2 regions of the Shewanella sp. K8 genome follow, and region 1 is predicted to be linked to the other one. Evidence: riboswitches for the same ligand, from Rfam matches in the RefSeq annotation. Region 1 holds a riboswitch; the other holds the start of a gene.

What was found. Region 1 has a riboswitch for thiamine pyrophosphate ahead of ON072_RS06080 (TonB-dependent receptor). Riboswitches for the same ligand answer to the same signal wherever they lie in the genome.
Region 2: another riboswitch for thiamine pyrophosphate. It lies ahead of thiC (phosphomethylpyrimidine synthase ThiC); the one in region 1 lies ahead of ON072_RS06080 (TonB-dependent receptor).

What each region holds. Positions count from the first base shown of each region.
Region 1 is NZ_JAPEHY010000007.1:147,641-151,058, reverse strand. Features, by position in the region: gene hinT (purine nucleoside phosphoramidase) at 1-32, shown strand, start outside; gene ON072_RS06095 (PaaI family thioesterase) at 29-529, shown strand; gene ON072_RS06090 (PaaI family thioesterase) at 526-978, shown strand; gene ON072_RS06085 (YcfL family protein) at 996-1,385, shown strand; TPP riboswitch at 1,533-1,642, shown strand; gene ON072_RS06080 (TonB-dependent receptor) at 1,698-3,418, shown strand, end outside.
Region 2 is NZ_JAPEHY010000040.1:28,062-31,479, forward strand. Features, by position in the region: gene thiC (phosphomethylpyrimidine synthase ThiC) at 1-1,570, opposite strand, end outside; TPP riboswitch at 1,799-1,898, opposite strand; gene ON072_RS18220 (hypothetical protein) at 2,063-2,956, opposite strand.

The DNA.
Region 1 (3,418 bases):
CCTTGGGGCCTATGGTGAGTTCAGCGTCATGAAAGTGAATCCGGAGTTTTTCCCGCTGACGACCCTGGCTACCCGTTTCGTCAACCAGTTGGCCCAGTGCCGCCGTCTCGGGCTCAAGGTGCATGAGGCCAGTGAGCACCATGTACTGATAGAATTGCCTTACAGCACCGAGCTGGTGGGTTACCCTGAAACCGGGGTTATTCATGGTGGGGTTATCACCACTTTGATGGATACTGCCAGTGGTTGCGCCGTGGTTTGTGCTATCAAGGACAAATATGGTTCGCTGGAGATCTCGCCAACTCTGGATCTGCGGGTCGACTATATGAAGCCCGCCGAGCCCCACAAGCCGGTGTATGGTTTTGCCGAGTGTTATAAGTTGTCATCCAGCGTCGCGTTCACCCGGGCCATCGCCTATCAGGACAGCATAGACGACCCCATCGCCCATGCGGTTGGCTCCTTTATGCGGATAAGCCCTGAAATGATAGGGGATACTTTCCGCAAGGCACTGATGGGTGAGGAGACGAAATGACAGATCCCAAGGCATCCATGGATGTAAAAAGCATAGTTGCTAAAGTGACAGAAACCAATGATTTCAGTCACTTGCTTGAGCATGTTCCCTATGCTCGCTTTATCGGCATGCAGGTGGACAGGTTTGGCGATGAACTGGTGTTTCGTCTGCCGGCCAAAGATGACAACATAGGTAACCCGGTACTGCCGGCCATTCACGGTGGCGTGATAGCCGGGTTTATGGAGATGTCGGCCATCATCCAGCTTATGGTGTTTATGCAAACCAGTAAGGTGCCCAAGGTGGTTGATTTTTCCATCGACTACTTACGCGCCGGTTATCATAAGGACAGCTTCGCCGAGTGCCGAATAACCCGTCAGGGGCGGCGAGTGGCCAATGTCAATATCGACTGCTGGCAAACCAACCGCAAACAGTTGATTGCAACGGCCAGGGCGCACTTTTTGATTGATTGAGAATAAGGGATTGGCAGATGAAAAAAGTCTTGGTAATAGCAGCAACCGTGCTGGCTCTGGCAGGCTGCGCCAACCATACGGCCGGGGTGTATGCCAGCTCGACCGGTGAAAGCCGCGCAGACAACAGCAGCTTTGCCCGCTCTGTGAGTGTGGGTGATCTTATGGCCAGAGGCGAGGGCGGCTTGCTCAGAGGCACAGCCACCATCAGCAGCAAGGTCGCTACCGATATGCGCATTCAGTACAAGTTCACCTGGTATGATGCCAGCGGCTATACCCTGGATGATGAAGGTGTGTCCTGGAAGTCGGTTAAGCTGCATGGTAAACAGCAGTTGCAGGTGAGCGCCGTGGCGCCGAATCCGACCGCCAGCCGTTTTGAGATCTATGTGCGCGAGGCCTTTTCAAACTAAAAGTTGAAACCTCGGCACCACTGCCGCCCGAGCCATTATTCCCGTTGAATGCTCAACACTCGGGAGTATTGGGGTGGGCGGTTTTTTTATGCCCTCGGGTACAATTTGGCAACCTGGCTCACTTTTGTTGGTAACTCGTGTATACTGGCCCGCGCCAAGGGGTGTTTACCGCATTGCGGTTGACTGAGATGTCGTATGACGAACCCTTAGAACCTGATCCGGCTAGTACCGGCGTAGGAATGGGCCACAATTCGTGCACTTTCAACTCGCTTTCTTATTGCCGGATCTCAAACTGTGAATATTTGAGGTCCTATGTCCAAGTTTACCGTACCTACTCTGCTTGCCAGCACCATTCAGATGCTGCTGTGGGCACCCGTTCATGCCGCCGATAATCCCGGCGTTGAAAAGCAAGATGAGCAACAAGCCATGGAAGTAATAGTCGTCAGCGGCGACTTTCGTGGCCTGACGCTGGAGAAGATGCCCTCCAGTGTGACTGTTATCGATGAGCAGCGCATTGAAGATCAAGGCGCCGAGCATTTCGAAGACATGCTGGGTAACGTGGCCAATTTCAACTGGTCAGGTGCCAGCTCCCGGCCAAGATACTTCCAGATCCGCGGGGTAGGTGAGCAGGAGCAATACCAGGGAGCGCCCAACTCCTCTGTGGGCTTTATTATCGATGATATCGATCTCTCCGGGCTGGGCAGCGTTTCCAGCCTGTACGACCTGCAGCAGTTTGAAGTGCTGCGCGGCCCTCAGGGCACCCGCTATGGCGCCAATGCCCTGGCCGGTCTTATCTATCTCAAGAGCAATGATCCCACAGACGTATTCGAGCACGGCGCCGAAGTCTCGCTCGGTAATGATAATCTGCAAACCTTCAGCGGCTTCAGTTCCGGCCCAGTGACTGATTCCGGCAAGCTGCTCTATCGTGTGGCGCTGCAGCAACACAAGCAGAACGGTTATCGCGACAACCTGTATTTGGGCCGTGACGATACCAATGAGCGTGATGAATTCAGCGGCCGTATCAAGCTGCGCTGGTACGCCACCGACAAGTTGCAGGCGGACTTCACTCTACTGCACGCCGATTTTGACAATGGTTATGATGCCTGGACCCTGGACAATAACGGCTTCGATACCATTACCGATGCGCCGGGCGTCGACAAGCAGCGCACCACGGGATCCAGTCTCAAGCTGAGCTATACCGGCTTTGAGGCTTTTGAGCTGGTGTCCCTGTCAAGCTATGCCGCAACAGATCATCACCACGGTTACGACGGTGACTGGGCCAACCCGGATTACTGGGCCGGGAAAGAGTGCGGCGGCGCACCCTGTGAGTACGATTACACCTGGGATAAACGCGGCGAGCGGCGCACTCTGTCACAGGAGTTCAGATTCAGCTCCAACGAGGCCGGGCGGATTTTCGGCGGCAGCACAGACTGGCTGGCCGGGCTCTATTTTATCGATCTCGATGAGGACAATGATCTCTACTCTGAATACAACGGCGGGCCGGATGAAGTGCTGACTTCCCGCTACAGCGCCAGTAACTATGCGGTGTTTGCCCAGTTGGACTCAGATCTGGGAGCGGGTTACAGTCTGTCTATCGGTGCTCGTCTCGAGCGACGTGAGAGTGACTACAGCGACAGCAATGGTGATGCCTTTAGCCCATCGGAAAACATGTGGGGCGGCCATATCGCCCTGTCCAAGGCACTGGCTGAACACCATGAAGCCTATGTTCGGATAGCCAGGGGCTACAAGGCCGGTGGTTTCAATATGACGTTGCCCCAGGAGCTGGCCGACAAGAAAGAGTTCGATACCGAAATCCTCTACAACTATGAACTGGGGCTGAAATCCAGTTGGGCCGATGGCTTGCTGGATACACGTCTGGCACTGTTCTTTATGGACAGGGAAGATCAGCAGGTAGCGGCCTCGCTGCAGGATCCTGTCGATCCCCAGCGCTTTATTCTGTTCACCGAAAACGCCGGCAGCTCCAATAACTATGGCGCCGAGCTGGAAGCCAACTGGTATCCCACAGATTCACT
Region 2 (3,418 bases), on a different contig from region 1:
CCGCAATTTTGTATGCAATAAGCCCTTGTTTAACGTCTTCTTTGTTGGGTAAGCCCAGATGCTCCTTGGGGGTCACATAACAAAGCATGGCGCAGCCGTACCAGGCTATCATCGCCGCGCCTATGCCAGAGGTGAAATGATCATAGCCGGGCGCAATATCCGTGGTCTGGGGCCCCAAGGTGTAGAAAGGCGCCTCATCACAGTACTCAAGCTGCTTGTCCATATTCTCCTTGATCAGCTGCATAGGGATATGGCCCGGCCCTTCGATAATGGTCTGCACATCGTATTCCCAGGCGATTTTCACCAGCTCACCCAAGGTTTCCAGCTCGGCAAACTGAGCCTCGTCGTTAGCATCGGCAATCGAGCCGGGGCGCATGCCGTCACCGAGTGACAGTGACACATCATAGGCGGCGCAAAGCTCACAGATGTCGCGGAAATGGCTGTAGAGGAAGTTTTCCTTATGATGGCTCAGGCACCACTTGGCCATAATGGAGCCGCCACGAGATACCATGCCGGTCACCCGATTGGCCGTCATGGGCACATAGCGCAGCAATACCCCGGCATGAATGGTGAAGTAATCCACTCCTTGTTCGGCCTGCTCTATCAGGGTGTCGCGAAACACTTCCCAGCTGAGATCTTCGGCAATGCCGCTGACCTTTTCCAGCGCCTGATAGATGGGCACGGTACCTATGGGCACAGGCGAGTTGCGTACTATCCATTCACGGGTTTCGTGGATATAACGGCCGGTGGACAGATCCATTACCGTATCGGCGCCCCAACGGGTGGCCCACACCAGTTTTTCCACCTCTTCCTCGATGGAAGAGGTCACCGCCGAATTACCGATATTGGCGTTGACCTTCACCAAAAAGTTGCGGCCGATAATCATCGGCTCAGCTTCCGGATGGTTGATGTTGGCAGGAATGATGGCGCGGCCACGGGCCACTTCGCTGCGGACAAACTCAGGGGTTATCGGCGTGGCAACTATAGCGCCAAAGGCTTCTCCTTTGGCTTTGCGGGCCAGTTGCGGATCTTTGGCAAGCGCTTCGTTGGCCCGGGCCATATTTTCACGAATGGCGATATATTCCATTTCAGGAGTGATAATGCCGGCACGGGCGTAATGCAATTGGGTCACTCGCTTACCCGGCTTGGCCCGGCGCGGTTTGGGCAAAGCGTCGAATCTCAGATGATCCAGCCCTTCATCCGCCAGCCGCTGCTGGGTAAAACTGGAGCTGACCGAAGTCAGCTCTTGCGTATCATCACGCTCTAAGATCCAGCCCTGGCGCAGTTTATCAAGGCCCTGGCGCACATTGATAGCCGCGTTGGGATCTGAATAAGGGCCGGCACAATCATAAACACGTACGGCGGGATTAGGTTCAAATTGCTCACTGCCATCTTGGGTTGGTATTCGGGTGTCTGTCTGCCTGATTTGGCGCATGGCTACCTGAATATCGGCCCGGGTGCCCTGAACAAACAGCTTCTGTGAATTGGGATGCTGCAAGGGTTTAAGGTTATCGATAAAGGCCTGGGCGGCCTCACGGGTTTGACGACGATTGGATTGACGATTTGACATAAGCAAGCTCACTCTTTTGGAAAATGAAATTGCTTGTCAGGAGAGTTGAATAATAAGCGGCGCAAGCTGACTGGTTAAACTCCTTGATTTGGAGTCCTCCTCCGGCGGTGTTGGCAGACTGACCTCGTGGTTTCAGGTCAGTTCAATGTCCGCTTGAGAAGCCAGATATCGCCTCGGCTCTTTAAAGCCTTTGGCATAGATTTTTGCTCGCAGTGGCTGCGGTAATGCTGCAGCTGAATGCTTGTTTCCTTCGCAGGTGCTAGCCTGATCAGGTTCAACGGATCCCGAATAAACGGTCTCAGCCCAGAGGGCACTCCGACAAGATTGCTGCCGAGTATAAGCACAAGCCGAAGCGGGAAACAAGCCCAATGACAAAATGTGCCGCAGGATTGAATCCATTAAAATCACAACTTAATCATTTGAATTAAATGGAAATACCAAAAACAATTGAACAATCAATTTATTTCAAATCAAATAAATTGATTGCAAAACTCACTTACCAAGCCGCTTTAAACGGCTGGCCACCGCCTCCTTGAGCGCTTTTTCCATCTCTGTCTGACCGCACTTAAATGGGAAACCCAAGTTTTCGGCATAGGGATTGAGCGGAGTCGGCACCTTGACGACCCGATAGCAGGTATCACCATCCTTGACGATACGGTTAGGGTCGAGCGGCAGATCCAGACTGGCCACTTTATTGAAATCATCGGCGTCATTGACCCAAAGCACTTCCATCTCCCCATCCATTTCACTGAGGCTCTTGCGTCCCGTGGCCTTATCCGCATATTGCTGTGATAACTGCAGCAGCGCCTGCTGTTGAGAGTGTTGCAATACTTTTCGGGCAGACTTTAATGCGCTTGAACTGAAGTCCAGCTGAGCTTGCTCTGCCGGCTGCGGTCTAAAGTCATTTGCTCGCTCTGGCGCAGGTACGGCTGCATTTTTTGTGTCTTCAATGAATCTACCAGTAGGTTTAACGCTTTGCTCCCGAGTCTTGGGGATCCTTTGCTCTTTCTGGTTTTGAACAGCCACTTGTTCAGTCTCTTGCTCTGACTCTTCGGCGGCCTGTTTTTGTTGCTCAGTGTTTTGTTGCTCGGTTTTTTGTTGCTCAGCTTTTTGAACCTCTATCGCTTCCTTGGGCTGGGTTATTGCTTCATCCTTCAAGGCTTCCGGCACTGGCGTTAACGGTTTTGGGCTGGGCTGACTGAAATACAGATAGGATTGCAGCGCCTTGGGTTTGGCAGGCTCAGTCACCACTCTTTGCCATTCTGCTTGCTGCCAAAACCAGGATAGCCCCAGCAATAGTACTAAGTGCGCGGCTCCCGCCACAGTCCAACTGCTGAAGGCGTTGCCCTTTGCCTCACCATCCCCCTGCTCTGCTTTTTTAGCCATGCCAACTTGCACCAGGCATTGGGGTTGAAACCCAAGCTGTTGACTAAAAGGCGATTGTGTAAAGAAAGGGTCAATCGAATGTGATTGATAATGGCTTGGTTGGCAGGAACAGGGATTAATGATTTCATCCAGACCAAGCTCAAAGGCAGCATCCCTACCCGGGATGCTGATGCTCAAGCTTGCCATTGCCGCCGAGCTTTCGTCTCGGCTGGCAATAAACTTTTCTGGAAGAGAAGGCATAAGCCGCTGATTTATCCGTCGCTGAATGTAAACTCAGTGTTAGAGGAAAACCCTCGGCAAAAAGTTCATTCCCTTGTTTGAAAAGCAATTTACGCTACAAACTCAAATCGACGGCTTCAAGCAAAACAGGTAAAACCCTTGTCGAATAAGACTGACGGAATCCTCTGAACAAAATAACTGTAAAAAGCGACTTGGAAGCCGGGTAACGAGTTGTTAAGGTGC